Regions from separate parts of the Streptosporangium lutulentum genome, predicted to be linked through region 1. Evidence: riboswitches for the same ligand, from Rfam matches in the RefSeq annotation. Region 1 holds a riboswitch; each other region holds the start of a gene.
What was found. A riboswitch is a leader RNA that binds a small molecule or an ion and turns the genes downstream of it on or off. The one in region 1 is predicted to bind S-adenosylmethionine.

Region 2: another riboswitch for S-adenosylmethionine. It lies ahead of J2853_RS36370 (aminotransferase class V-fold PLP-dependent enzyme); the one in region 1 lies ahead of J2853_RS23335 (hypothetical protein).
Region 3: another riboswitch for S-adenosylmethionine. It lies ahead of thrC (threonine synthase); the one in region 1 lies ahead of J2853_RS23335 (hypothetical protein).

Annotation. Positions count from the first base shown of each region.
Region 1 covers NZ_JAUSQU010000001.1:5,220,507-5,230,245, forward strand. Annotated here, with positions in the region: gene J2853_RS23325 (ABC transporter substrate-binding protein) at 1-732, opposite strand, end outside; gene J2853_RS23330 (FAD/NAD(P)-binding protein) at 788-2,548, opposite strand; gene J2853_RS23335 (hypothetical protein) at 2,598-2,864, opposite strand; SAM riboswitch class IV at 2,903-3,015, opposite strand; gene J2853_RS23340 (DUF402 domain-containing protein) at 3,068-3,568, shown strand; gene J2853_RS23345 (enoyl-CoA hydratase-related protein) at 3,777-4,550, opposite strand; gene J2853_RS23350 (nitric oxide synthase oxygenase) at 4,859-5,989, opposite strand; tRNA gene J2853_RS23355 (tRNA-Asn) at 6,318-6,393, opposite strand; gene J2853_RS23360 (YtxH domain-containing protein) at 6,568-6,885, shown strand; gene J2853_RS23365 (hypothetical protein) at 6,983-7,444, opposite strand; gene J2853_RS23370 (MGH1-like glycoside hydrolase domain-containing protein) at 7,441-8,739, opposite strand; gene efeB (iron uptake transporter deferrochelatase/peroxidase subunit) at 8,901-9,739, opposite strand, start outside.
Region 2 covers NZ_JAUSQU010000001.1:8,065,080-8,074,818, forward strand. Annotated here, with positions in the region: gene folP (dihydropteroate synthase) at 1-470, shown strand, start outside; gene J2853_RS36340 (nuclear transport factor 2 family protein) at 467-904, shown strand; gene folB (dihydroneopterin aldolase) at 979-1,377, shown strand; gene folK (2-amino-4-hydroxy-6-hydroxymethyldihydropteridine diphosphokinase) at 1,374-1,871, shown strand; gene J2853_RS36355 (DUF3180 domain-containing protein) at 1,868-2,320, shown strand; gene J2853_RS36360 (acyltransferase family protein) at 2,496-3,614, opposite strand; gene J2853_RS36365 (NADH-quinone oxidoreductase subunit D) at 3,631-4,827, opposite strand; gene J2853_RS36370 (aminotransferase class V-fold PLP-dependent enzyme) at 4,846-6,141, opposite strand; SAM riboswitch class IV at 6,194-6,309, opposite strand; gene J2853_RS36375 (TerC family protein) at 6,526-7,437, shown strand; gene J2853_RS36380 (MFS transporter) at 7,594-8,859, shown strand; gene J2853_RS36385 (cytochrome P450) at 8,946-9,739, shown strand, end outside.
Region 3 covers NZ_JAUSQU010000001.1:8,357,853-8,367,591, reverse strand. Annotated here, with positions in the region: gene J2853_RS37765 (HelD family protein) at 1-1,648, shown strand, start outside; gene J2853_RS37760 (GNAT family N-acetyltransferase) at 1,672-2,091, shown strand; gene groL (chaperonin GroEL) at 2,218-3,843, opposite strand; gene J2853_RS37750 (cold-shock protein) at 4,162-4,362, opposite strand; gene J2853_RS37745 (MoaD/ThiS family protein) at 4,750-5,025, opposite strand; gene thrC (threonine synthase) at 5,048-6,310, opposite strand; SAM riboswitch class I at 6,325-6,465, opposite strand; gene J2853_RS37735 (hypothetical protein) at 6,809-7,420, shown strand; gene J2853_RS37730 (ice-binding family protein) at 7,803-8,435, opposite strand; gene J2853_RS37725 (S1 family peptidase) at 8,758-9,739, opposite strand, start outside.

The sequences.
Region 1 (9,739 bases):
GACCGCCGCCTCGGGCAGGAAGCGGTAGGTCAGCTCGGCCAGGTAGGCCGGCCCCTGGTGCCCCGCGCTCGGGGGCGCCCAGTCGTAGTCCGGGTTGCGCCTGTAGTGGACCTCCTGACCCGGCGTGAAGCGGTCGAGGATGAACGGCCCGGTGCCGACCACATCGGTCCCGCCGGCCTTGAGGTCCTTGGCGTTCTTCAGCGACCTGGGCGAGACCTGACCGGCCGGCGGTGAGGCCAGGAAGTCCAGGAAGATCCCGTCGGGGGTCTTCAGCGTGACCTTCAGGGTGTACGGGCCGGTCACCTCGGCCGAGCCGAAGTCGCGGAGCTGGATCGCCTTGACCGCGGGGTTGTAGCCCTCCGAGACGAGCTGGTCGAGGTTGGCCTTCACCGCCGCGGCGTCGAACCTCTCCCCGTCGTGGAAGGTCACGTCCTCGCGGAGCCGGAAGGTGTAGGTCAGGCCGTCCTCGGAGACCTCCCAGGACGTGGCCAGCCACGGCAGGAACTCGCCGTTCCTCCCCCGGGCGATCAGGTTGTCGAACTGGTTGTGCACCAGCAGCCGGGCCTTGTTCTGGCCCCACTGGTGCGGGTTGAAGGTGATCGGCTGCGTCTCCACGGCCCACACCAGCGACCCGCCGCCTCCCTCGCCGGCGGTCGCCGCCGGGGCCTCGGTCCCGCACGCCGCCAGCGTCAGCACCCCGGCCAGCGCCAGGGCGCCCCATCGCGATCTCACGAACATCTCCTCATCCGACGACTCCTTCGGTCCGGTCGATCCGGACGGCGACGGCTCATGCGACGTGACTGACCTGGGTGGCGACGGTCTCGGACAGCACGATCCGGGCGAGCGCGTCGGCGTGCCGGAACAGCGGGGCGTTGAATCCGGGCCGGGCGAACCCGGCGGTGGCCCGGCCGCCGACAACCCAGGGTCCGAAGGCGAACCTGCGGGGGTGCGGGACGTCGGAGCGATCCAGCAGGCGCCGGTCGGCGGGCCGTACCTTCAGCAGCCCGGCGGACTCGTCGACCTCGCCCCGGTCGCGGAGCGCGGTGATCAGCGGGTCGACGGCCCGGCTCACGCTGGGCGCGGGCAGCCGGGCCTCGATCAGGGTCGTGGCCTCCACGCCGCCGGGCACGCTGGGACTCTGCGCCCGCCATCGCCCGTCGCGGTGCCCCACCTGGAGATCGGCGCCGAGGAAGGTGACCACGCCGGCCCTCGCGAGGGCGCGCAGTTCCTCCAGCCGGGGACCGGGCGGGCCGCTGGCGATGTAGCTGAAGAAGCCGTGGAACCCGGGGTCGGAGACGCCCAGTTCGGCGAGGACGCCGTAGACGGAGAGCAGCCCGAGGATCATGGCGTGGTCGGCGCTGTGCGCGGGGTCGGACCGCCGGTCGAGGTCCGCCGTCAGGTAGCCGTGCATCCACTTCTGCAACCCCGCCGAGTCACCGAACCGGATCTTCTCCAGCGGCCGGTCCAGCCGGTCGAAGTCCAGCCGGTCCAGATGGCGGGGCACGGCCCGGCGGATCAGCCTCCGCATCGCGAGGCTGCCCCACTCCTCGGCGGCGAACGCCTCCTGGAACTCCTCCCAGCCCATCCGGGACCGCTGCGGGTGCGCGGTGATCAGCTCGTGGTAGTAGGCGAAGGCCAGCTCCTTGCGGACCAGCGGCCACACGTCCCGGCGGAAGTTCCACGGCCCCTCGCCCAGCGCCTTCGCGGTGAGGAAGCGCGGCACCGGCGGGCGGGCGCCGCGGACCGGGTATCCGGTCTTGGAGTGGTACGGCACGCCGCGACGCGATCCCACGTGGAGCAGCGGCTCCCGCCCGCTGGGCAGGTAGACGAGCTCCTCGTCGTATTCACGGACGAACCGGCCGCCCCTGCCCGAGGTGAGCAGCACCATCAGGTCGACGAAGGCCAGCCCCATGCCGCGCACGATCACCGGTTCTCCCGCGGGGATCCCGTCCAGATCGAGGTCGGCCGCGTAGCCGGTGGGAAGGTAGCGCAGCCCACCGCCCACACCGCCCGCGGCGAGGGCGGCCAGCGACCGCTCCTCCCCGGTCGGGGTCACATCGCCGTGCCCCTGGGCCAGGATCACGGCGTCCACCTCGATCGTCCGGCCGTTCTCCAGCGTCACCGCCTGGCCGCCGGGGACGTCGGCCAGATCGAGCGCGCGGGTCGCGTGCGTGTGGACGCGGACGCCGCGCGGAGCCGTCCTCACCGCGTGCTGGAAGACATGGGACAGGTAGGCGTTCTGGACCGGGCGGGGAGCGAACAGCCCCGGGTCGCGGCCGAGCCAGTCGGCGAGGGAGGGGCCGGGGCGGATCGGGCCCTCGCACTGGACCGACTCGTCGGTGAACAGCGTCACGTCGGCGGCGACGGAGTTCATCCAGAGCAGTCCGGGCTGCCTCTCACGCCAGATCCGGCCGCCGCCCGGCGGGTAGGGGTCGATCACGTGGATGTCCAGGGACGGCCAGCTCAGCAGTTCGGGCGCGTTGGCGCAGATCCGCTCCACCAGGCAGGTGCCGGTCGGCCCCGCGCCGACGACGGCGACCGCGCTCACGAGGTCCCCTCCCTCGACGGAGCGAGGACCGCGAAGGCCCCGCGCCCGTTCATACGGCGGCTCCGTGATGGGACCGGTCCCGGTCGGCGTGGAACGGCTGGACCGGGATCCGCCAGGGGCCGGTCTCCCCCGCCGGGGAGGAGATCACGTTCTCCCGGAAGGCGGGGGGCCGACAGAGATTCCCGGCGTGGGCCCGCGGGGGCGTCCCGATCCGTCCCCGGAAGGGGTGGCGGGGACCGGGGCGGTCACCCCGCCGGTGGCGGCCGTAGGTGCCGAGGTCGACGGGGCCGGCGTGGTCGAGCGTGGTCTCGGACATGTGGCGCTCCCAGGCATGTCTCGGCAACCCCGTTGAGGGGTTCGCGCTTGCGGCACGCCCACCGTGCCGCCAGGTCTCTCCCCGGAGGCACCCCGCCGCGATGCGAGGGTTGCCGGTCAGCCGGCCGGGGCTTGCACTGACGCTCTTAACCTAGTTAGAAGGTAGGAAATACATAGATCTCTGTCAAGGTTTACAGTCGGGGGATGTCACCAGAGATCGTGAACGTGGTCTATCGCAAGTACGACGGGTCACTGCACTGGCACCACCCCAGCCTGCTCCTCGGCGAGGACGAGCACGGCGTGTGGATCGGATGCGAGGTGGGCTCCAGCGCCCGCAAGGGCAACGGGCCGCCGGTCCCCTGGCGCTACGCGTGCGTGATGCTCTTCCCCCGGGACGACTGGTGGACGGCCTCCTTCAACGCCTCCCCGCACAAGGTCGAGATCTACTGCGACATCTCAACGGTGCCCCGGTGGAGCGACGGCGAGGTGACCATGGTCGACCTGGACCTCGACGTGATCCGCATGCGCGACGGCAGGATCATCCTGGACGACGAGGACGAGTTCGAGGAGCACCAGGTCCGCTACGCCTATCCCCCCGACGTCATCGAGAACGCCCGCGCCTCCGCGGCCCGGCTGATGAAGGCGGTCGGCACCCGCGCCGCCCCCTTCGGGGCCGCTCCCCACTGGCTCTCCCAGATGACCTGAGCCGACCCGCCGCCTGCGGCCCGGCCACCCGGCGCCACCCGCCGACCGCGGCCCGCCCCGTCGCCCCACGCTCCCGCGGCGCTCACGGCCGATCGCCGCGATGCCCCTCACCTTCGCCGCGTCCACCGTGCTCACTGTGTCCACCGCGGACCCGGCCGGCTCGCCGCCGCGCGAACCGGCCGGGCGGTCTACAACGGTTCACCGCGGTCTACAGCGGCGGGAAGCCGGGGGCGCGGCGCTCCAGGAAGCTGGCGACGCCCTCGGTGAAGTCGGGCCGGGAGAAGGCCTCCAGCATCTGACGCGACGCCGCGGACTCCGACGACTCCAGGCTCTGACTCCAGTCGCCCCAGATCTGGCGTTTGATCACGGCCATCGACGCCGGCGAGCTGTAGGCGGCCAGCTCGCGAGCGTAGGCCACGGTCTCCTCCAGCAGGCTCTCGCGAGGCAGCGACCGGTTGACCAGACCCAGCTCGTAGGCCTCGGCCCCGGAGAAGGTGCGGCCCGACAGCAGCAGATCCATGGCCTTGGCATGGCCGATGAGCCTGGGCAGGATCCACGAGATCCCGTACTCGGCGATCAGGCCGCGCCGGGCGAAGGCGGTGGTCCACTTCGCCTCGTCGGCGGTGAAGATCAGGTCGCACACCAGGGCGTGGAGCATGCCGAGCCCGGCGCAGGCGCCGTTGACCGCGGCGATGATCGGCTTGCGAATCGTGGTCGGGAAGGTGTTGGGGCGCTTGTCCGGCTCGCCGTCGTAGGAGCCGTCCTGGAGGGCGCTGAGCGTCCGGAAGTCCGCCCCGGCGCAGAAGCCCTTCCCCGCTCCGGTGACGACGATCACCCGGACCTCGGGGTTCAGCTCCGCCTCGGCCAGCCGGTCGAAGTAACGCCGCCCCAGCTCGTCGGTCCAGGCGTTGAGCCGGTCCGGCCGGTTGAACGTCAGCGTCAGCACGCCCCGATCGATCGACGACAGCACCAGGTCGACCATCCCGCCTCCCTCCCTACAGGCCCCTTTCCCCGGGGACCCGCCGCACGAGAACTCCCCACGCGAGAGCCACAGAATATAGTTCTATACCTTTTCCCCCTCCGGCGACAGCGTGCGCGAGCGGGCCGGGTTCCCCGGTCCGGACAGCCGGGCCGGCCGGGCTTTCGTCCCGCGGTGCGGGCGGCCACGCGGCCGCCCGCACCTCTCAGACCGGTCCCGCGCCGTCGCCGTACGGCCTCACGTGCCCTGCCGTACGGCGACGGCGACCCCGGATGCGCCCCACTTCGAGGTGGGCCGTCACAGGCGTGACGTCACGGCGTCCCTCCCGGCTCACCCCCCGTCGCGCTCCAGTGACCGAGTCCTCGCTCCAGGGAGTCGGGGTGGTGGACGAAGCTCGGCGACAACTCCCTGTTCTCGTAGTAGCGGTGGAAGACCGGTGTGGTCGAGGCCGACATCGGCGGGACGATCCAGGTCCAGTCGGCCGGGCAGACCCGCCCCGCCTTCTCCTCGCGCTCCAGGTGGGTCAGGAAGTGCCTGGCCTCGGTGTGGTGGTCGGTCATGGTCACCCCGGCCCGCTCGAAGGAGTGCAGGACCGCCAGGTTCAGCTCCACCAGGGCGTAGTCGCGCCAGAGCGAGCGGTCGCTGTCGATGTCCAGGCCCAGCCTCCGGGCGATCAGGGGCATCAGGTCGTAGCGGTCGGTGTCGGCCAGGTTCCGGGCGCCGATCTCGGTGCCCATGTACCAGCCGTTGAACGGCGCCGCCCGGTAGCAGATCCCGCCGATCTCCAGGCACATGTTCGATATGGCCGGTACGGCGTGCCAGCGCAGCCCCAGTTGCTCGAACCAGGGGTGGGAGGGGTGCGACAGCGGGACCTCCAGCACGGCGTCCCCGGGAACCGTGGAGAGCAACGGGGGGCCGTCCCCCGTCGAGATCGCCAGGGGAAGCACGTCGAAGGGGCTGCCGGGACCGCCCGGCCAGCCGAGCTTGCCCAGCATCGTGGTGAAGTCGACGTAGCGGGGATCGCCGACGATCGAGCCGTCGTCCATCGCGTATCCGGCGTACCGGATCAGCTGCTCGTTCCAGATCCTCGGTCCCGGAACCCCGGGACGGTCCTGGGCGAACACCGTGATCGTCGGCCGGATCCTGCGGACGGGCGCCGCCTCCCGCAGATGGTTCACACATTCGACGGCGACGCCCTCGGGCGTGTTCACATGCCGCCGGTCGCGCACGCGCAGCGAGCGCCAGTACAACCGCCCGATGCATTTGCCGCTGTTGCGCCAGGCCACCTTGGCTCCGAAGGCCAGCTCGCCGGGTGTGTGCGTATAGGTTCCCGTCTTTGCGATCTCGGCCCGCACCTCCTGCAGGCGGGGCTTCACCGGCCCCGCCGCGGGGTTCTCCGCGTGGAACAACCTCAGGTACTCCTCGGCCTCCGCCTCGTCCACGCGCGGTGGCGCGTATCTCCGCTCAGGGACGCCGTGAACCGGCTCCGGCGTACGACGCCGAGACCTCCGCCAGGTCAGCACTGAAAACCACCCATATGTGGCTCACGGGCACGACGACCGTTCCGGGCGGCGAGGTGCCCTAAACGCAGTGGCCCTTACCCCACTGCGATCGTTGTGTTCCGCGGCCTCCGCATCTCGCGGCACTCTGCGTAAACAGGGTGACACGGTACGGCGTCTCTCATTTTCTGCGAATCACAGTGATTTGTCCGCAGAACTGACACCTGAAACGCCAAAGGCCCCGGGAGCTGCGCTCCCGGGGCCTTTCAGATGGCTCCCGCGATAGGACTCGAACCTATAACCTGCCGGTTAACAGCCGGCTGCTCTGCCGATTGAGCTACACGGGATTGCTCTTTGCGCTGGTCGGCCCGGGTTTTTTCCCCGTTCCTTGCTGCGCAGGAATAGATTAGCGCACTCCGCCCGTGTGTGTCGCATCGATACTCCGGGGTAGGTCGGAGACAACCGGCGAGCTGTGTGCGCTCAGCGGACAGGGTCCGGCCGAGCCGGCTGTGGAGGTGGAGATGCGTTATCGATTGATGTTCGGAGTGGGTCTCGCGGTGGGCTACGTCCTGGGTAGCCGCGCCGGACGGGAGCGTTACGAGCAACTCAAGCGGATGGCCCACCGGCTGTCCGACAATCCCAGCGTGCAGGAGGCCGCCGGCCTGGTGGGCGCCAAGGTCTCCAAGGCCACCGGCGTGGCGAAGGACAAGATGAGCGACGTGGCCAGACACCGCCTGCCGTTCATGCGCGACGGCGCCAACGGCTGGAAGGCCGATAAACACGACGACACGGGCACCGGCTGGCCTCAGGAACAGACGAACACCGGCGCCCCCTACTGAGCGCCCGAGCAGACCTCCGGAAGGCCCCCGCGGGGGCCTTCCGCGTGTCCGCGGGCCCGCCGGCCCGGTCACGGCCGCGCGGGCTCTCGAACTCTTCTCAGACGCCGAAGCTTCGGCGTGTCTCCTCCAGCGCCTGCTCGGCGAGGGCCCGCAGGCCGGGGTCGGCGGGATCCAGCCCGGGATCGAACACGAACTCCCAGACGAGCTGGTCGTCGTCGGCCTTCCTGGCCACCAGCAGCACTCCCCCGCGCGCGTCCAGCGGGGCGTACTGGTTGACCACGATCGAGGCCGTCACCCGCTCCCGCACGGCCTCGGGAATCCTGCCCGGCTCGGGGAGCATCGCCCGGTGCGACTGCCCGTTCGTGGTGACGACCGTCAGCCCCTCCTCGTCCCACGTGGCCCGACCCACCTCGAACCACGGCAGCCGGGCGCCGCCCATATAGAGCGCCCTGTCCGTGGCGATCACGTAGCCGTCCGGGCCCGCGGCGTAGGTGAGTGCCCGGTCGGGCGGCACGAGCGCCGCGCGGACCTCGGTCGGCATGCGGTTGAAGAGCTTCATGTCTCAACGGTATCCGCGAGCAGGTCGAGGGTGAGCGCGGCCGACCAGGAGAAGTCCCGGCTGCCCCTGCCGCTGCCGTCGAAGGGGTCGAAGCACTCGCGGAAGCCCGCCTGCCGTACCAGCCGCAGGGTGCCCGCGCCGAGCACCCGCGCCAGCCCCGTCTGGTCGTGCACGATCGCCGCCCGCCGCAGCAGCCAGTTGGTGTTCATCCAGGACGGCCCCCGCCAGTAACGGGATCGGTCGAACTGGGGGGCGCGGATCTCACAGCTCGGCACCGGGTAACCGACCGCGCCCATGAAGCGGGGCGACTCCAGCAGCCTCACCAGGTCCGCCACCCGCTCGGCGGGCAGCCCCGGATCGAGCATCGGCCCGAAGCAGCCGACCGTGCAGACGGGGCTGAGCCGCCCGCTGCGCAGGTCTCGGGTGTGAAAGACGCCGTCGGCCCAGAGGCGCTCCAGCAGCGCCCCACGGATCCGCTCGACCGCCTCCCGGTACGGTCGTGGATCGGCGCCCGCCAGCGGGGCCAGCTCGGCGAGCGCCTGGCAGGAGGCGAGCCAGATCCCGTTGAACATCGGGTCCTCGACCGCGAACGGGTGGTCCTGGCGCAGGTAGGTCGCGTCGTAGCCGGAGTCGCGGTAGCGCAGGGCCAGCGAGACGTAGCGGTCGTGGTGGCTGTCGGACTGGCGTTCGGGGAGTTCCTCACGCCGGTAGGCGTAGCGGACCTCGGGCAGGGCCTCCAGCGGGGCGTCCCATACGGGGCTGTCGTCCATCCCGGACTCCCACGGGTGCACGATCGCCGCCAGCCCTCCCCCTCCGAGGTCCCTGGCCGTGGCGAGGTAGTCGTGCTGGGCCGCCAGCATCGGGTAGAGCCGCCGGACGAGGGCGGCGGCCATCTCGCGGTCCGTCGTGTGCCGCCACATCCACCACAGGGCGAGGCCCTGCAGCGGCGGCTGGGTCAGCCCCGAGGTGAGCACCTCGTTGGGGGAGGCGGGGTGGTCCTGGGAGCGCCAGACGGACGGGCCGGGGAAGTAGACCTCCGTGGCGGCGGGGTGGAAGACGATGTGCGGCACCATCCCGGTGCGCCACTGTCCCGCCAGGAGGCTGAGCAGCTCGGTTCCCGCCCTGCGGGTGTCCCAGCGGGCCAGGCCGATCGCGACGAAGGTGGAGTCCCAGTTCCACTGATGGGGGTAGAGCCCGGGCGCGGGCACCGTGGCAGCCCCCGTCCAGTTCGCGTCGAGCACGGACCATGCCTCGCGCCCGAGCGCGGCGTCGTCTACCGCCGCCCGTGCCTCCATTTGTTCAGTCTGCGCTTCTATCGACCGGGATAACAGGGGTTGGTCCTCCGAGTGGCCCGGAGGGCGGCGTGGGCGTGGCCGCCGCCGTACCCACGTCCGGGCCCGGGACACCGCACCCACGTCCGGGCTCAGGACGCCGGGCCGGCGTCCCGGGCGTGCCGTCACGCCAGCAGTGCCGCTCCCCAGAACGATCCCGGGCTGACCCCGCCGGGACAGGCGAAGACACCCGATCCGACGTGCTGGATGTACTCGTTGAGCGTGTCCTTGGCCGCCAGGGCCCGCTGGATCGGGATGAAGCCCTTCTCCAGGTCACGCTGGTACGCGAGGAAGAACAGGCCCGCGTCCAGCCGTCCCAGGCCGTCGCTGCCGTCGGTGAAGGAGTATCCGCGGCGCAGGATCGTCGCCCCGCCCAGGGAGTCCGGGTGGGCCAGCCGTACGTGGGAGTCGATCGGGAGCTTGTCCAGGGCCACGGGATCGTGCTCGCGGGTGCCTCCGTAGGGGGCGCCCTCGCGCTTGGTGCGGCCGAAGATGTCCTCCTGTTCCTTCAGCGAGGTGCGGTCCCAGGTCTCGATGTGCATCCGGATCCGCCGGGCGACCAGGTAGGAGCCGCCGCGCATCCATTCGGGGCCCTCGTCCCCGACCCAGACGTGGGTGTCCAGTTTCTGCTCGTCGGTCGCCGCGATGTTGTTGGTGCCGTCCTTGAATCCCATGAGGTTGCGCGGGGTCTGCGCGTTGGGCGTGGTCGACGACGTCTTGCCGAAGCCGAGCTGGGACCACCGGATCGACGCCGCGCCGAAGCCCATGCGCACCATGTTCCGGATGGCGTGCACCGCGACCTGGGGGTCGTCCGCGCACGCCTGCACGCAGACGTCCCCACCGCTGCGGGCCGGGTCGAGCTTGTCCGCGGGAAAGTGCGGCAGTTCCTTGAGCCCCTCCGGCTTGGGCAGCTTCAGCTTGTCGAAGAACGAGGGGCCGAAGCCGACCGTCAGCGTGAGCCGCG
Region 2 (9,739 bases), 2.8 Mb from region 1:
TCGTGGCCGCGTCCGGGGTGCCGTACGTGGTGATGCACTGGCGCGGGCACAGTCATGCCATGGACCGCCGGGCGATATACGGCGACGTCGTGGCCGAGGTGCGTGAGGAGCTCGCCAAGCGGGTGGCCTCCGTGCTGGCGGAGGGGGTCGCGGAGAGTCAGATCGTGCTCGACCCGGGGCTGGGCTTCTCCAAGAACGCCGAACACAACTGGGCTCTGATCGCGGGCATCGACCAGCTCGGCGAGCTGGGTTACCCGCTGATCATCGGAGCCTCGCGGAAACGTTTCCTGGGGCGGCTGCTCGCCGACACGGACGGTGTCCCGAGGCCTTTCAGCCACAGCGACGACGCCACCCTCGCCGTGACCACCCTCGCCGCGCAGGCGGGGGCATGGTGCGTGCGGGTTCATGACGTACGCCCGAACGCGGACGCCGTCCGTGTGGTGGCCGCAGTTCAGGGAGCGAGATCATGAGCGTCGACACCACCGCCGTCGAGACGGTCAATCAGGCGTTCTACACCGCCATAGAGAACGCCGACCTCGACCGCATGACAGAGATCTGGGCCGAGGACATCGACTCCGTGCAGGTGGGCTGCGTGCACCCCGGGTGGCCGATCGTGAACGGCCGGCAGGAGGTGCTGCGCTCATGGGCACTGATCATGGCCAACACGCCCTACATCCAGTTCGTGCTGACCGACGTCCGCGTCATGGTCCTGGGCGACGTCGCGATCCTCACCTGTGAGGAGAACATCCTCACCGCCGGCGACGAAGGTGATTCCAGCTTCGCGGCGGGCAAGGTGGTGGCGAGCAACACCTTCATCAGGGCGTCGGCAGGATGGCGACTCTGGCTGCACCACGGCTCCCCCGTGCTGCAGGGCGACGACGAAGAGGAAGAGGAGTCCGCGTGAGCGAGGACGGCGACCGTACCCCCGAGGAGGGCGACCCGATCCAGGACTCGATGCAGGATCTGATCAGCAACCCGATGCAAGACTGGGTCAGCGACCCCATCCAGGATCGGATCCACGACCGGATCACCGTGAAGGGCCTGAGGGCCCGGGGGCGGCACGGCGTGTTCACGGCGGAGCGGGAGCTCGGCCAGGAGTTCATCGTCGATGTCACGCTTTTTATGGATACGGCACCCGCGGCGGCCGGGGATGACCTCACCAAGACCGTCCACTACGGCGAGCTCTCCCTGGAGCTGGTGAAGGTGGTGGAGGGAGAGCCCGTCAACCTGGTCGAGACCCTGGCCCAGCGCCTGGCGGACGTCTGCCTGACCTACGAGCTCGTGCGGTCGGTGGAGATCAGCGTGCACAAGCCCGCCGCGCCGATCCCGCTGCCGTTCGACGACGTGATCGTGACGATCACCCGGAGCCGGGCATGAGGGTGGTGCTGGCGCTCGGCAGTAACCTGGGCGACCGGTTCGCCACGTTGCAGGGCGCGCTCGACGCGCTCTTCGACGGACCGGAGCTCACGTTCGTCACGGTGTCGCCGGTCTACGAGACCGACCCTTTCGGCGGCCCGGACCAGGGTCCCTATCTCAACGCCGTCGCGATCGCCGAGACCACCCTGGAACCCTGGTCGCTCCTTGAGCGTGTTCAGGATGTGGAGAACGCCTTCGGCCGGGTCCGCAAGGAGCGCTGGGGGGCCCGCACCCTCGATCTCGACCTGATCACCGTGGAGAACGTCGTCATGAACGACCCCGACCTGACGCTGCCGCACCCCAGGGCGGACGAACGGGCGTTCGTGCTGGTGCCGTGGGTGCGGGCCGACCCGGAGGCGGTCCTGTCCGGGCGCGGGGTGGCCGACCTGCTGGAGGAGCTGGACCAGGACTACGTACGGCCGCGCCCCGATCTGACGTTGAAGGGACCCGCGTGAGGCCGACCCGTCCCGGCGTGCTCGCCGGGCTCTTCGTCGTCTTCACGATCCTCACGTGGGGGCTCCTGAAGCCGTTCTACGCGGACCTGCCGATCGTGCAGTGGACCTCGATCCCGACGGTGCTCCTGCTGGCGATCGGCGAGTTCTACAGCGGGTGGATGACGAAGGCCAGGATCGAGCGCAAGCCCAATACCAAGCCCGTCGAGCCGCTGACGGTGGCCCGCCTCGTGGGCCTCGCCAAGGCCTCCGCGTACGGCGGGGCGATCTTCGCCGGGATCTTCGCCGGATTCGCCCTCTACACCGCGAACCTGCTGGACCAGAGCGTCCCCCGCCGCGACTTCTTCATCACCGGCGGCTCGTTCCTCGCCTGCGTGCTGCTGGTCGTCTCGGCCCTCTACCTGGAGTACTGCTGCAAGGTGCCCAAGGACTCCGACGAGAAAGACCGCTAGAACCGGCCGTCGAAGACGCTCGCCGTACGTCCTGAGGACCGCTTCCATCGCCCCGCCGTCCGTCCACGAGGACCGTCTCCAGCGCGTCGTGGGCGGACCCCGAAGGCGTTTCCGGCGCCCGGTCGTCCGTTTTGGAGGTGATCCGGGGGCCTCCCGCCCGTTTTCCGCGGCGCTCCTAACGCCTCGCGGACCATTTCCGGCCGAACAGCATGATGACCGGGAGCGTGCACAGCAGCGGGCCGACGACGGCCAGGGGCCTTTCCAGCCACCAGAACAGGTCGGGGGGCACCACCTGGCCGGGCGGCTCCCCACCGAGCAGCCACCAGGTCAGCGCCACCCAGATCGCCATGCCGGTCGTGTGGAACAGGAACAGCGGCAGCGCGAACCTGTTGACCGTCTCGTTGACGCGCTGCCACCTCGGGCGCTCCAGCAGGCGCTCCATGGACGGCCTCAGGACCTCCACCAGGCCGATCTGGAAGACCAGCAGCGCCACGATGACGAAGGTCGGCGGCGCCATGTTGGACAGCTTGTCGCCGGGCACGCCCACCATCGAGCCCGGGTAGATGCCCGAGTAGACCAGCCCGAACAGGCCGAACAACCCGGTCCACAGGATGGCCACGTCGAACTGGCGGGGCAGGGCCACCACCCTGTCGTAGAAGAACCCCGCCTGGTGGGCCAGGCCCCAGACGATGATCATGTTGAGCCAGCCCGCGGCCTCGTACCCGTAGCGCAGCCGCAGCACGTCGACGACCAGTGCCGCCCCCGCGAGCCAGATGAGGACCAGCACGTCGAAGCGGCGGTGCAGCCACAGCGAGACGGGGAGCAGGGCGACCAGCACGAGGTAGACGGCGATGAACCACAGCGGGCTGATGATGAGCAGGACGACCCGGTCCATCCAGCCGATCCCGAACGCCCACGTCACGACCGCACCCAGCACGATCCAGGTAATGGCCAGCGCCAGCGCCGGGACCGCGAGGCTGCGGATGCGCCGCGCGACGAAGGTTCCGATGCCCACCCCGCGCTCGCGGGCGCGGTTCCAGGACAGGAGGTGGACGTGCCCGCCGACGTAGAAGAAGAGGGGCAGCACCTGGAACAGCCAGGTGAGGATCCACAACCCCGAGGTGAAGCCCAGCGGGCTCGTCGGCGAGGGACCGTCCGGCCCCCACTGCAGGATCGTGAACGCCCAGTGCCAGAGCACCACGACGAGCAGGCTGACGGCCCGGAGCCAGTCGACGTACTTGTCCCGTTGCCCGCCCGCCGTACGGGGACTCGTGTCCCCATCTTGTTCGCTCATGTGCTCCTGCCGTGCCTCATTTGTCGATGTCCCCGACGACGAAGAACATCGAGCCGAGGATGGCGACCATGTCGGAGATCAGGTGGCCGGGGAGCATCTCCCGCAGCACCTGGACGTTGTTGTAGGAGGCGGAGCGCAGCTTCATGCGCCACGGGGTCTTCTCCCCACGGGAGACCAGGTAGTAGCCGTTGATGCCCAGCGGGTTCTCGGTCCAGGCGTAGGTGTGCCCCTCGGGCACCTTGAGCACCTTGGGCAGGCGCTGGTTGATCGGGCCCTGAGGCAGGTCGAGGAGCCGCTCCACGCAGGCGTCGGCCAGGTCCAGGGAGACCTTCACCTGCTCCAGCAGCACCTCGAACCGGGCGTGACAGTCTCCGGCCGACCGGGTGACGACCTTCACCGGCAGCTCGCCGTAGGCCAGGTAGGGCTCGTCCCTGCGCAGGTCGATGTCCACGCCCGAGGCGCGGGCGATCGGGCCGCTCACGCCGTACTGCATGATCGTCTCGCGGTCCAGGACGCCCACCCCGCGCGTGCGGGCGAGGAAGATCTCGTTGCCGGCGATCAGGTTCTCGATGTCGGGCAGCCGCCGCCGCACGTCCGCGACGGCCTGGGAGACCCGGTTCGTCCATCCCAGGGGCAGATCCTCCTTGAGGCCGCCGACCCGGTTGAACATGTAGTGCATGCGCCCGCCGGAGATCTCCTCCATCACGGCCTGAAGGGTCTCACGCTCCCGGAACGCGTAGAAGACCGGCGTGATCGCACCGAGCTCCAGCGGATAGGACCCGAGGAACATCAGGTGGCTCAGCACCCGGTTGAGCTCGGCCATCAGGGTGCGCGTCCAGACCGCCCTGACCGGCACCTCCATGCCGAGCATCCGCTCCACCGCGAGCACGACGCCCAGCTCGTTCGAGAAGGCCGACAGCCAGTCGTGCCGGTTGGCCAGCACGATGATCTGCCGGTAGTCGCGGACCTCGAACAGCTTCTCCGCGCCGCGGTGCATGTAGCCCACGATCGGCTCGGCCGAGCTGATCCGCTCGCCGTCCAGCGTGAGCCGCAGCCGCAGCACCCCGTGCGTGGACGGGTGCTGCGGCCCGATGTTGAGGATCATGTCCTCGGTCGCGAGCTCCTTGCCGTGCGTGTCGGGCACGGCCTCCGCTCCGGCCCCGATCCCCACGCTTATCGTCCGGGGCGCGCCTTCGGCATGAGGCTCAGTCATAAGACCCATGCTGTCACGTCAGCCGCGTGAGACAAGATCCTGCAAAGCGGTGATCAGGCGGTCGACATGTTCCTCGGTGGTGCCGATGCCGATGGAGGCGCGGACGGCGGAGGCGGTGACGTCGTCGCAGCCCCCGTCGGCGGTGCCGAGAAGGTGGCGGACGAACGGATGGGCGCAGAACTTGCCGTCGCGCACGCCGATGCCGTAGTCACCGGACAGGACCTCGGCGACCTCGCGGGCGGTGAAGCCCTCCACCACGAAGGAGACGATGCCGACGCGGGGGTGATCGGGGCCCCACAGGGAGAGCTCGTGCACGCCCCGGACGGCGGTGATGCCGTCGCGCAGGCGGCTCAGAAGGCGCTCCTCCTCGCGGAGCAGCACGGTCCAGCCGGTGGCGGTCAGGGCGTCGCAGGCGGCGGCCAGCGCGACGGCGCCCAGGACGTTCGGGGTTCCGGCCTCGTGGCGGGTCTCGGGGTCGTCGTGCCACTCGGTCTCGTCGTCGTTCACGGTCTTCACCGCGCCGCCGCCCTTGAGGTACGGCTCCGCCTCCGCCAGCCAGTCCGAACGGCCGATCAGGGCGCCCGTGCCGAACGGGGCGTAGAGCTTGTGACCGGAGAAGACCACATAGTCCAGGTCGAGCGCCGTCAGGTTGAGACGGCGATGCGGGACGAGCTGGGCGGCGTCGACGAGGATGCGGGCGCCGTGGCGGTGGGCGATGTGGGCCAGGGCGGCGATCGGCCAGAGCTCGCCGGTGACGTTGGAGGCGGCGGTGACGACCAGCAGCTTGGGACCGTCGATCCCGGCCAGGGCCTCGTCGGCGGCGCGGACGGCCTCGCCGGGGAAGGCGGGGATCGCGAGCCGTACGGCGGTGCCCCAGGGCAGGAGCGAGGCGTGGTGCTCGGTGTCGAAGACCACGGCGGTGGTCCCCTCGGGCAGGCTACGGGCCAGCAGGTTGGTCGCGTCGGTGGTGTTGCGGGTGAAGATCACCGAGTCGTCGGGGCGGGCCCCGGCGAAGGCTCGGACGGTGTGCCGGGCCTGTTCGTAGCGGGCCGTCGTGAGCTGGGAGGCGTACCCGGCGCCCCGGTGGACGCTGGAGTACGCCGGGAGCGCGGCGGTGACGGCGGCGCTCACGGGCTCCAGACAGGGGGCGCTGGCGGCGTAGTCGAGGTTGGCGTAGGGGATCAGCCTGCCGCCCCTGACCGGGACCTCCAGGTCGGAGCCGAGCACCGGGGGAATCCGCCGCTCCGCGGGCGCGGGGCGCGCCGGGGTGGTCGCGGACGTGGAGGCGGGAGTGAGAATCGTCAATGTGGACACGCCAAGGCTCCTTCGAGGTCATCGGACCCCAACCCATGGCGTTGGTGCGTGGAGCCCGCGCTTGCCCGACGCGCTACGCGTCGGACCAGGTCCTCACCCGGGGCACCCCGCCGCGGACGCGAGGGTTGCCGGCCAGCGAGCCGGGGCTTGTCACTGGCACTCATGACCTACCCGGGAACTATAACCGACGTCCGGCCGTGTCCTGCAAGTACCTACGGGGGGATTGAGGTCGCCTCTCCCGTTCGCGGCGACGGCCGGACGGCGTCCCCCGTGTTGTGAATGTGATCAGCCGTTATTCCCCAGAAGGAACTCATGGGGCTTCCCAGTCGTCCTGGCAGGCAACCGGTGAAACGTCCAGGCAGCCGGGCGACCAAGGAGGAAACGATGGACTGGGTGACCAACCCGGAGATATGGATAGGGTTCTTCACCCTTGTCGCGCTTGAGATCGTCCTGGGGATCGACAACATCATCTTCATTTCGATCCTCGCGGGCAAGCTTCCTCCCGAGCAGCGCGACAAAGCCCGCAAACTCGGCCTCGCCGCCGCCCTGATCAGTCGTCTGGCCCTGTTACTCGGGCTGTCGTGGGTGGTGAGGCTCACGGCCCCGCTCTTCGAGGTCTTCGGGCATGGGATATCCGGGCGCGATCTGATCCTGATACTCGGAGGGCTGTTCCTGCTGGGCAAGAGCGTCTTCGAGATGCACGACAGCCTGGAGGGCAAGTCCGGCCACGCCGGCGGCAAGGTGGCGGCCTCCTTCACCGCCGTGATCCTGCAGATCATGGTCCTCGACGTCGTCTTCTCGCTCGACTCCGTGATCACCGCGGTCGGCATGGTCGACGAGCTCGGCGTCATGATCGCGGCCGTCATCGTCTCGGTCATCGTGATGCTCGTCGCCTCCGGGCCGATCAGCCGCTTCGTGGACCGGCACCCGAGCATCAAGATGCTCGCCCTGTCCTTCCTGGTGCTGATCGGCGTCGTGCTCATCGCCGAGGGCTTCGAGCAGCACATCTCCAAGGGCTACATCTACTTCGCGATGGCCTTCTCGCTTCTGGTGGAGCTGCTGAACATCCGGATGCGCAGCAAGGCGGGCAAGGGGGAGCCTGTCGCGCTGCACCAGCGCTACGGGGCCGAAGGCCAGGCCGGCGAGCGGACCGGCTCTTCTGAGGACAAGGCCGGCGAGCGGACCGGCTCCTCCGAGGCGGACGGCCAGGTGGGTGAGCGGCCCGGCTCTCCCAAGGCCGATAGCCAGGGCTCTCCCAAGGCCGACGGCCAGGTGGGTGAGCGGACCGACTCCTGACGCCAGGTGCTCGCCCGTCCCACGGGCGAGCACCCGGCCGGCGCCGAGGAGGTACCGGCGTGAGCCCGGTCTTCACGAAGGCCGGGCTCACGCCGGTGGCCCGGCTACGGCGGACGTCATCGACCTGTCGATCAGCCCCTTGTTAAAGTCCAGGTGATGCCCCGCCTTGTGGATCTTCCTGGATATCGCAGGTTCTGGGTCGCCTCGACGGTGTCGATCTTCGGCGCGCACGTGACCACCGTCGCCCTCCAGATCTTCGTGGTGGTCGCCCTGCACGCCACCGCCTTCGAACTGGGCCTGATGAACGCGGCCCGATGGCTGCCGTACCTGCTGTTCGGACTGGTCGCAGGGGTGCTCGTCGATCGGTGCCGCCGTAAGCCGATCCTGGTCGGCACCGATTTCGGACGGGCCGCGCTGGTCTGCGTGATCCCGCTGCTGTACGTCGCCGAGCTGCTCACCATGCCGGCGTTGATCGCCTACGTCATGGTCTTCGGGCTGCTGTCGCTGCTGTTCGACGCGGCCAACCAGTCCTTTCTGCCCCGGCTGGTGCCCCGGAAGCTCCTCATCCCGGCCAACGCCCGGCTGGAACAGTCCGACTCCGTGGCCCAGACGGCCGGGCCGCTGCTCGCCGGGGCGCTCATCCAGGTGGTCGGCGCGCCGGTGGCGATGCTGGTCGACGCCGCCTCCTACCTGGTCTCCGGCGTGCTCCTCGCCTCGATCTCCGTCACCGAACGGGCCCAGCCGGCCTCGCGGCGCGACCTGAGGGCCGAGGTGCGCGAAGGACTGTCCTGGATCTACCGCCATCGGACCCTCGCCCCGATGGCCGTGACCTCACATGCCTGGTTCCTGTTCCACAGCATGCTCGGCACGGTCTTCGTGGCCTACGCGCTGGACGCGCGCGAGCTTGACCTCGGGGCGTTCTGGCTGGGAGCCGCCTACGCCTGCGGCGGCGTCGGCGCCTTTCTCGGCGGGGCGCTGGCCGGATGGGCGGGCCGGCGGTTCGACGCCGGTCCGACCGTGATCGCCGCCCATGCTCTGATGGCGCCGGCCTGGGCACTGATGCCGCTGGCCGTACCCGGACTCGCGGTGTTCGTGATGGTCGCTCTCTCCCAGTTCCTGTTCTGGGTGGCCATGGGCGTCACGGGCCCCAACGAGCTCGGCTACCGCCAGTCCGTGACCCCCGATGGGCTGCAGGGCCGGATGAACACCACCATCCGCTCCCTCAACCGGGCCGCGGTCGTCGTCGGCGCGCCCCTCGGCGGGTTTCTGGCCGTCGCGACCGGCTACCGGACGGCACTCTGGATCGGCGTCGCCGGGTTCGTTCTGGTGGCACTGGCAATGGCGGTCTCCCCGTTCCGGCACGCCCGATACGCCGACGCCGTTGACCCCGGCCCCGAGCCGGATTTCACCGTGGGGGTCTGACGGCTGCGACGGCCGCCTTTCTGCGGCCTCGACCAGGAAGATCCCGGTGTATTGGTGGAGTAGTAGGTCAGGATTACGATGCTTAAGTGCTATTTGATCCTTGGAATCCGGAATTTGTCGCCCATCCTTACGACGTCTACGACGAGCTGAGGCGGGAGCGGCCGGTCAGTTTCTTCGAACCGACCGGTCAGTGGCTGATCGCCCGGCACGCCGATGTCAACGCGCTCCTGCGTGACCGCAGGCTTGGCCGCTCCTACCTGCACGTGGCCACGCACCAGGAGTTCGGCAGGCAGGACGACCCCGAGTTCCAGGATCCGTTCTGGCGGGTGGTCAGGGCTGGAATGCTCGACGTCGAGCCGCCGGTCCACACCCGGCTCCGGCGGCTGGTGTCCAAGGCGTTCACCCCTCGCATGGTCGAGGCGCTCCGCCCCAAGGTCGCCCGGATCGCCGGCGAGCTCGTGGACGGCTTCGTCGAGCGCGGCGGCGGCGACCTCATCTCCGAGGTCGCCGAGCCGCTTCCGGTGACCGTGATCGCGGAGATGCTCGGCGTGCCGGAGGCCGACCGGCACCTGCTGCGGCCCTGGTCGGCGGACATCTGCAAGATGTACGAGCTCAACCCCTCGGTCGAGGCCCAGCACACCGCCGTGCGCGCGTCCGAGGAGTTCTCCGACTACCTCATCGGGCTGGCCCGCAGCCGCAGGACGAACCCCGGTGACGACCTGATCAGCGCCCTCGCCCTGGTGGCGGAGGAGGGTGACAAACTCACCGAGGAAGAGCTGGTCGGCACGTGCGTGCTGCTGCTCAACGCCGGGCACGAGGCCACCGTCAACGTCACCGGCAACGGCTGGTGGTCGCTGTTCCGCAACCCGGCCGAGCTGGA
Region 3 (9,739 bases), 3.1 Mb from region 1:
GATGGACGTCGCCCGCCGCCGCCGGTTCGGCTACCACGGCGGCGACCTGACCGCCTACGAGGACGAGCGGCTCGACCAGGGCGGCGACCTCCAGCAGAGCAGGCTCCTCACCGAGGAGATCGAGCGCCCGCGCTCCGGCCCGATGCGCGACATCGTCGCGACCATCCAGCCCGACCAGGACGAGATCGTCCGCTCCGGGCTGGTCCAGACCGTGTGCGTCCAGGGGGCGCCCGGCACCGGCAAGACCGCGGTCGGCCTGCACCGGGCCGCCTACCTGCTGTTCACCCACCGTGAGAAGCTCGCCAGGTCCGGCGTGATGATCGTCGGCCCGAACCGCGCCTTCCTCTCCTACATCTCCTCGGTGCTTCCCGCGCTGGGCGAGGTCAAGGTCGACCAGACCACGGTCGCCGGGATCCTGGGCGATCACCTCGCCCCCGAGGACCCCATGGTCTCCACGATCAAGGGCGACGCGAGGATCGCCCCGGTGCTCAAGCGCGCCCTGTGGATGCACGTCGTCAAGCCCACCGAGGGCGTGCTGTTCACCAAGGGGATCAACCGCTACCGGGTGGCCGACCACGAGGCCAGTGAGATCGTCGCCTCGCTGCACGGCACCACGCGTTACGGGCCGGGCCGGGTGACGCTCGCCCAGCGGCTGGCCCACCTGGTGCTCGTCCGGATGGAGCAGCGCGGCGAGTCTCCCGACGACCGGGTGCAGGACGCGGTCGCCAGATCCAAACCGATCAAGCAGCTCGTGGATCAGGTCTGGCCCAAGCTGACCCCGCAGCAGGTGCTCCACCGGCTGTTCAGCGATCCCGAGTTCCTCGCCGCCGCGGCGAAGGACGACCTCACCGCCGCCGAGCAGTCGCTGCTCCTGTGGGCCAAGCCCGCCAAGTCCTTTCGCTCGGCGAAGTGGTCGGCGGCCGACGCCGCGCTGATGGACGAGCTCGCCGACCTGATCGAGCGGACCGCCGTCCTGGGCCACCTGGTCGTGGACGAGGCCCAGGACCTGTCCGCGATGCAGTTGCGCGCCCTCGGCCGACGCTGCCGCACCGGATCGGCCACCGTCCTCGGCGACCTCGCCCAGGGCACCACGCCCTGGTCCGCCCGTTCCTGGACGGAGGTCCTCACCCACCTGGGGTTCGAGGACGGCGCCGTCACCGAGCTCACCCTCGGCTTCCGCGTCCCCCGCGAGGTGCTCGACTTCGCCGCCAGGCTGCTGCCCTCCATCGCCCCGGACCTGGCCGCTCCCCAGTCGCTGCGGCCCGGCACGGGCTCCCTGTCGGTACGGCCCGCGCCCGACCTCGCCGCGTCCCTGGCGCAGGCGGTGCGGGAGGCGTCGTCCCGTGAGGGCTCGATCGGCGTCATCGTCCCGGACGCCTCGGTCGCCACCGTGTCCGAGGCGCTGTCGCGCGTGGACCACCTGGACCACCGGGTGCTCAGCCCGGACACCGTGGAGGACCACCGCCTCCTGGTCATCCCGGCGAGCCTGGCCAAAGGTCTGGAGTACGACCACGTCATCGTGGTCGAACCGGCCGACATCGTCGACGCCGAACCGCGTGGCCTGGCCCGCCTCTACGTGGTCCTGACCCGCGCGGTCACCTCCCTGACCGTCCTCCACGCCAGAGAGCTCCCCGCGCAGCTCTGCTGATTTCCGATGCCATGGAAAAGCCCATGGACGTAGGCGTTCGGAACGGGCGGCTGGAAGACGTCGGCGCGCTGCCGGCCTTCTGGCTCGAAGCCGCCGAGGGAACCGACCGCCACGATGATCCTGCCAAGGCGGTCGCGCTCATCGAGCGCGACCCCGCGGCCGTCCTCATCGCCGAGATCGACGGGGAGCCGGCGGGCACCCTGATCGCCGGCTGGGACGGCTGGCGGGCCCACCTCTATCGGCTGGCCGTGGATCCCGCCCGCCGCCGCCAGGGGATCGGGACCGTCCTGATCCGCGCGGCGGAGGAGCGCTTCGCGAAACTGGGCGCATTCCGCGCCGACGCGATGGTGCTCCACGACAATGTCCTGGCCCACCACGCATGGGGTGCCGCCGGTTACGCCCCTCAACCCCAATGGGCCCCCTGGGTCAAGCCCCTGAGTTAGGAGCCGATCATTTATTGATCACAAACCGGATGAAAGGAACGGCGCCCGATCACACAAGGTTCGGTGAACACGAAAAGAGGCGGCCCCGGCACTTCAGGGTCGCCTCTTTTGTGAAAGCGTCTGGACTTAGAAGTCCATGTCGCCGCCGCCCGGCATGGCGGGAGCGGCTCCGGCCTTCTCGGGCTTCTCGGCGATGACGGCCTCGGTGGTCAGGAACAGCGCCGCGATGGAGGCGGCGTTCTGCAGCGCGGAGCGCGTCACCTTGGCCGGGTCGATGATGCCCGACTCGAACATGTTCACGTACTCGCCGGTGGCGGCGTTCAGACCCTCACCGGGGGTGAGGTTGCGCACCTTCTCCACCACGACGCCGCCTTCGAGACCGGCGTTGACCGCGATCTGCTTCAGCGGCTCCTCCAGCGCCTTGCGGACGATCGCGGCACCGGTGGCCTCGTCGCCGAAGAGCTCGAGCTTGTCGAACGCCTTGGCGCCGGCCTGCAGCAGCGCCACGCCACCGCCGGGGACGATGCCCTCCTCGACGGCCGCCTTCGCGTTGCGAACGGCGTCCTCGATGCGGTGCTTGCGCTCCTTGAGCTCGACCTCGGTCGCCGCGCCGGCCTTGATGACGGCGACGCCGCCGGCCAGCTTGGCGAGACGCTCCTGGAGCTTCTCGCGGTCGTAGTCGGAGTCGGTGTTCTCGATCTCGGCGCGGATCTGGTTGACCCGGCCGGCGATCTGGTCGGGGTCACCGGCGCCGTCGACGATGGTGGTCTCGTCCTTGGTGACGATGACCTGGCGGGCGCGGCCGAGCTGGTCCAACGTGGTGGACTCCAGCTTGAGGCCGAGGTCCTCGCTGATGACCTGGGCACCGGTCAGGATGCCGATGTCGCCGAGCATGGCCTTGCGGCGGTCGCCGAAGCCCGGAGCCTTGACGGCGACCGAGCGGAACAGACCACGGATCTTGTTGACGACCAGGGTGGCCAGGGCCTCGCCCTCGACGTCCTCGGCGATGATCAGCAGCGGCTTGCCGGCCTGCACGACCTTGTCGAGAACCGGGAGCAGGTCCTTGTTGGCGGACACCTTGGAGTTGACGACGAGGATGTAGGGGTCGTCGAGGACGGCCTCCATACGCTCCGGGTCGGTCACGAAGTACATCGAGGTGAGGCCCTTGTCGAAGCGCATGCCCTCGGTGAGCTCGAGCTCAAGGCCGAAGGTGTTGCTCTCCTCGACGGTGATGACACCTTCCTTGCCGACCTTGTCCATCGCCTCGGCGATCATCTCGCCGATCTGGGCGTCGCCCGCGGAGATGGAGGCGGTGGAGGCGATCTGCGCCTTCGTCTCCACGTCCTTGGCCAGCTTGGAGAGCTCCTCCGAGACGCGCTCCACGGCGGCCTCGATGCCCTTCTTCAGGGCCATCGGGTTGGCGCCGGCGGCGACGTTGCGAAGACCCTCACGAACGAGAGCCTGAGCGAGCACGGTGGCAGTCGTGGTGCCGTCACCCGCGACGTCGTCGGTCTTCTTGGCGACTTCCTTGACGAGCTCGGCCCCGATCTTCTCCCACGGGTCTTCGAGCTCGATCTCCTTGGCGATGGAGACACCGTCGTTGGTGATCGTGGGCGCGCCCCACTTCTTCTCCAGCACGACGTTACGGCCCTTGGGGCCGAGGGTCACCTTGACGGCGTCCGCGAGCTGGTTCATACCACGCTCGAGACCGCGCCGGGCGTCCTCATTAAACGCGATCATCTTGGCTGCCATACGGCTAGACCTCCCAAACACAGGGTGGCTTGCACCGGATCGAGCCGACGCCCGCGACGGCATGTGGGCCCACGACTCCGTTCGGCGGGCCCCATCGCCTCGATCCAGGTTGGCACTCTCGAACCGGGAGTGCCAACAAACTGTTTAGCACTCTACCCTGTCGAGTGCAAGCTGCGGGTCTTTGACCTGCATTCCACTCATGGCGAAAGCCCGGCCCGCCGCTGGAGCGGCGAACCGGGCCGCTGTCGCGAAGATCACACAGACTGCGCTGCCGCGGGATCCACCGACATTTCCCGACAAATTCACGGGATGGCTACGTCAGACCGCCCGGACGGACTCCGCCTGGGGACCCTTCTGCCCTTGGGTGATCTCGAACTCGACCCGCTGGCCCTGCTCGAGTGCACGGTAGCCATCCATCATGATTGCGGAGTAATGGACGAACACATCCTTACCACCGTCTACCGCGATGAAGCCGTAGCCCTTGTCCGCGTTGAACCATTTGACGGTGCCCTGCGCCACTTGCGACTCCTCTTACTGGACTTGAGGACAACACCCATTCCTCTCGCGAAGTCCTCAATCTCCGAGGCGGAGACATCGCCTACGTCGATCGTTCTCGACCATACCTGTGGGATGCCGTGGGGCAACAGAGTCAATCAACAAACTACTGCTTTACATGCGCTTTTAGCGCCAAATCATGTTTGGCAATCACGATTAGTTAGTTAAATGTTGCATTATTTCCCCGCGTCCCAAGTATGCGCTCACGTCACAAAACACGACACCCGCACGCGGCCGGAGCCGGTGCGGGTGTCGTGAGAAGAGCAGAGAGGGTGACAGGGGAAGCACGGAGAGACGCCCGGGGTTGCGGTGTCGCGAGAGGGCCCGGGCGCTCAAGGAACGCCGGGAGGATCAGCCCCCGGCCACCGCCGGGATGATGGAGACCTGGGCGCCGGGCGGCGTGGCCGTGTCGAGGTTGTCGACAAAACGGACGTCCTCATCCCCGACATAAACGTTGACGAAACGGCGAATCTTGCCCGTTTCATCGAAAATGCGCGCTCCGATCCCCGGGAAGTCCGCGTCCAGCTTCTGCAGAACCTCGCGAAGAGTCGCACCGTCTCCGTTCACCTCGGCGGCACCATCGGTGTAGGTCCGCAGAATCGTCGGAATCCGCACAGAAACGCTCATAATTCAGTACCTTTCACGATTTCTAGGCGATAACCGCACGGAATGCGTCAAGAGAGGGCCGGATGACGGCGGTGGGACGCGCCTGGCTCGCCACCGCGTCGAGGGTCTTCAGACCGTCGCCGGTGTTGAGGACCACGGTCTCCGCGTCGGGGTCGAGCCGCCCCGCGGCGACCAGCTTGCGCAGCACACCGACGGTGACGCCGCCCGCCGTCTCGGCGAAGATGCCCTCGGTCCTGGCCAGCAGCCGGATCGCGTCGACGACCTCGGCGTCCGTGACGTCCTCGACCGCACCGCCGGTGCGCCGGGCGATGTCCAGCACGTAGGGGCCGTCCGCCGGGTTGCCGATCGCCAGCGACTTGGCGATCGTGTTCGGCTTGACCGGGCGGATCACGTCGAGACCCGCCTTGTAGGCGGTGGAGACCGGCGAGCACCCCTCGGCCTGCGCCGCGAAGATCTTGTAGGGCTTCTCCTCGACGAGGCCGAGCTTGATCAGCTCCTTGAAGGCCTTGTCGATCTTCGTGAGCTGGGAGCCGGACGCGACCGGGATGACGATCTGGTCCGGGATCCGCCAGCCGAGCTGCTCGGCGATCTCGTAGGCCAGGGTCTTGGAACCCTCCGCGTAGTACGGACGGAGGTTGACGTTGGCGAAGCCCCACTGGTCGCCCAGCTCGTCGCCGATGAGCTCGGAGCAGAAGCGGTTCACGTCGTCGTAGGTGCCCTCGATGGCGACGAGTTTGCCCCCGTAGACCGAGGCCATGACGACCTTGGCCTCCTCCAGGTCCGCGGGGATGAACACGCAGGCGTCCAGCCCGGCGCGGGCGGCCGCGGCGGTGACCGCGCCGGCCAGGTTGCCGGTGGAGGAGCATGAGAGGGTGTGGAAACCGAAGTTGCGGGCCGCCTCGACGGCCATGGCCACGACGCGGTCCTTGAAGGAGTGCGTGGGGTTGCCGGAGTCGTCCTTCACGTGCAGCGAGCGGAGGCCCAGCTCGCGGGCCAGGTTGTCGGCCTTGACGAGCTTCGTCCACCCCGGGGCCATGTTGGGCTTGGAGATCACGTCGGCCGGAACCGGCAGCAGGGAACGATAGCGCCAGATGTTGGTCGGTCCCGCGGCGATCTGCTCCCGGGTCACCTGCCCGAAGTCGTAGGCGATCTCAAGGGGTCCGAAACACTCGACGCAGGCGAAGGTGGGACCGAGGTCGTAGCGGGCACCGCACTCGCGACAGGAGAGGGCCACAGCGGGGCCGAAGTCGAGCGAGGTGGTGTTTTCAGTGGTTGCGAGCGCCATGAAGCGAGGCCTTTCCCTCATCTTCGTCTGCGACCACCCTGGTCACAGACCGGAATTGGCACCTGTCTCGGCTGGCCTCGTCAGATTACGAGTCGCGAACCGAGATGGTTGCCGGGGCTTCGCAGGGCCGGTCCCTCCACCCCTCTGGATGAGCAAATATTCAGTTAGGAGCCTGACGAGCAGGTCTCATGCACTCTACCCGCCCCACCGTCATCCTGACCACGCGTCCCACATTTCGAGATGTGATGTGTTGCCTGCCGGACGGCTTCCCCCGAGCTTCCCCCGAGCGCGAACCGCGAGCCGCGGGCCGGCGTCGGTGTGGCGCGCACCTCGGCACGACATGATCGGCATAATAAGACAATAAGCCTGGTCAGGACGGGTGCCCGGTCATCCTTCCACGCGCTGTTCCAGGCACCGGCCCTCCGTCGCCACCCGCGTGTCCGTCCCTCGGCGAGAACACGCCACCAACGTCCGGCGTCTGTCCGGCAAGAGGAACACATGCGTCTCGTCGTGGGAATGGGAGCGGTCATCGCTCTCCTGATAGGCCAGAGCCCCGTGGCCGGGGTGTCCGACACCCCGGCCGCGGTCGTCCGGAAGGTCGCCGCCGACCCCGACCCTTCCAAGAAGAACGTCAACGTCAACAACTCCACCACCTCCGGCAAGGACGACGGCTCCTCGGGGAAGGGCGGTTCCTCGGGAAAGAGCGGCTCCTCGGGAAAGAACGGCGGGCAGATCCCGCCCGAGTTGAAGAACGTCACGTCGCTCCGGGTGTTGCCCTGGAATCCCCGCCAGAACAACAACGTCCGGATATTCGTACATTGTCCCCCCACGTCGAACCACGCGATCATCGGCTCCACCGCGTTCAACCTCAAGGGTTCGAGGCGGATCTACCGTGAGGTGGGACTGGGCCTTTCCGACAGGGGTCTCGGACGCCGCAGCGCCGGCATCTCCTACTTCGCCCTGCTGGGAGATCATGAGGTCTGCCTGACGTGCGTGAAGGTCACGATGAACCAGCAGACCCGCCTCAGGAAGATCCGAGTGACCGGCCGGGACTCCGTCCCCCTCCTGGTGCGAAGGTTCAGGTTCGAGCAGTTCTTCAACTGGGATTGAGCATCAACCGCGATCCGCGCCCTCGGGCATGATCCGTTCAGGGGTGCGACCGGCACGGCGGGAAGGGCAAGGCCAGGAGCGGGGTACGGCGTCGTGCAACCCGGCCTGCAGGAGCTGGAGCCGCCTACAGAAACCACCCGACTGACGGTCGCGACCCAGGCGGCGGGTGAGACATCGCGAGCGTCGGTCACGGTGACCTCGCCGAGATGGGCCGATACGTTGGCGGCACCGGATGCCGCGGAACCCAGATTCGCGGTCGCGGGCACGCTGATGGAGAGAGCACCGGCGGGCCTGGTGATGGTGTTGGTGTCCAGGGTGACGGCGCCGTTGCGGGCCAGGGCGCGGCCGTTGACGGTCACGCCGGTGGTCACCGTGATCGAGGTCAGCGCGAGGATGTTCCCGGTGAGGCTGGAGTTGGTTCCCAGCGTGGCCGAGCTGCCGAGCTGCCGACCTGCCAGAAGACGTTGCTCGCCTGGGCTCCCCCGGTGAGGGTCACCGTGCTGGCGGACGCGGTGACGAGGGTGGAGGCCGCCTGGAAGACGAAGACCGCGTTCGGGTCTCCCTGCGCGTTGAGGGTCAGGTTCCCGGTGATCCCGAAGGTGCCCGCGGCGGAGGTGTAGACCCCCGGCGTCACGGTGGTCCCGCCGAGCTCCGTCGGCACCGTGGCGGCAGGAGTCCGAGCGGCGGCATCGTCGTAGGCGGCGGTCAGGTCGGTCTTGGCCTGTTCGGCGGTGGCGTCGGCCGCATGGATGGTTCCGTTCACGGTGCCGGGCGGAAAGCCGGTCACCGCCGTGCCCGGGCTCAGCCCGAGGTTCCCGGTGACGGTGCTCCCAGCCAGAACCGCGAAGCTGCCCGCAGTTCCAAGGCTCACCGGCGGTTGCGGGGCGCCCGCACCGGACTGCGTGACGATGAGCACGGTCGTGGCGGGGACGAGCGCGAAACCCGCCGCCAGCCGGGAGAATCCGGACAAGCCAGCCTGCGGCGGGGCGGCTGCCGTAGCGAGAGGCTTCCCCATTCCCAGTACCCCGGCCAGCCTCGAAACCCTGGTATGCCACACCACAGTCGACACGAACTTCCTCATACGTCCCTTACCCATAGGCAGAGTTAAGGCGGGAGGTCCGCGAGGTCCGCGCGGTCCGCACCGACTACGCGGACCGCGCAGGCATGCACGGCATCTGCTTCTGCACCCGCAGGGCTTGCAGCACCTCTCCCTTCTGAATTTCCACAGGTGAACGAGCAGGTCGCCCATCGGCTCTGCGACGGACCGCTCGGCTGTCGCCTACCGGTCGTCGGGAACGCATCCGGTGATCGGGATGTGAGGGGGGAGCCGAGGCGGGTTACGGTGCCCTGAACCCCAGGGTGTAGGGGCTGGAGCCGTTGGAGGCGACCACTCGGTAGCGGTAGTAACCGGGGGTGCCGGTGTAGGTGATCTTCTCGTCCGGGCCCGCACTTTCGGAGGTCGCGACAGTAGGCCAGGTCGTGCCGTTCCACTTCTGCAGATACAGGTCGAAGTCGACGCCCACATTGGCGTCCAGGCAGCCGGTATGGACGCCTGCGGCGGTCGACTGGTAGTAGCGGTTGCTGGGCTGGTAGGCCGACTGGCCCTTGGTCAGGGTGCCGGTGACGGTGTTCGGGTAGCCGGTGCAGGTGCCCGTGGTCGGCGGCGGGGGGTTGCCCGCGGTGGTTCTCAGGGACAGGCCGTAGGCGGTGAGGATCTCGCCGATCGGCTGGAAGTAGGTGGTGCCGCCCGAGCTGCAGTCGCCGGTGCCGCCGGAGGTGACTCCCTGGGCCTGGTCGATGGAGATGAAGGCGCCGCCCGAGTCGCCGGGTTCGGCGCAGACGTTGGTGCGGGTCAGCTGGAAAATGGTGCCTTGGGGGTAGGTGACGCTGGCGTCGCGCTGCTGGATGAGGCCGCAGTGAAAGTCGGTGGTGGAGCCGGACCGGCAGACCGAGGCGCCCTCGATCGCGACGCGGGCGCCGGCGACGGGTATGGTGCCGCCCTCGCCGTTGTTCACCGCCGGCTGGGCCGTCCAGTTGGCGTTGGTGGCGATCCAGGAGTAGTCGCTGCCGGGGAAGGTCGATCCCTGGAAGACGCCCTGGGCGATCCGGTTGAAGCCGGTGGTGGTGGCACCGGTCTTGCCGCAGTGGCCGGCGCTGACGAAACCGCTCTGGGCGCCCTTGACCACGGGAAAACCGATCGAGCAGCGGCTGGTGACGCCGATGTAGTAGGCGTCGCCGCCCACCAGGTCATACAAGGGCTGGGGGACCTCGGTGGAGGGCAGCACGATCACCGCCTCGGTGTCCACGCCGGCGCTCTCG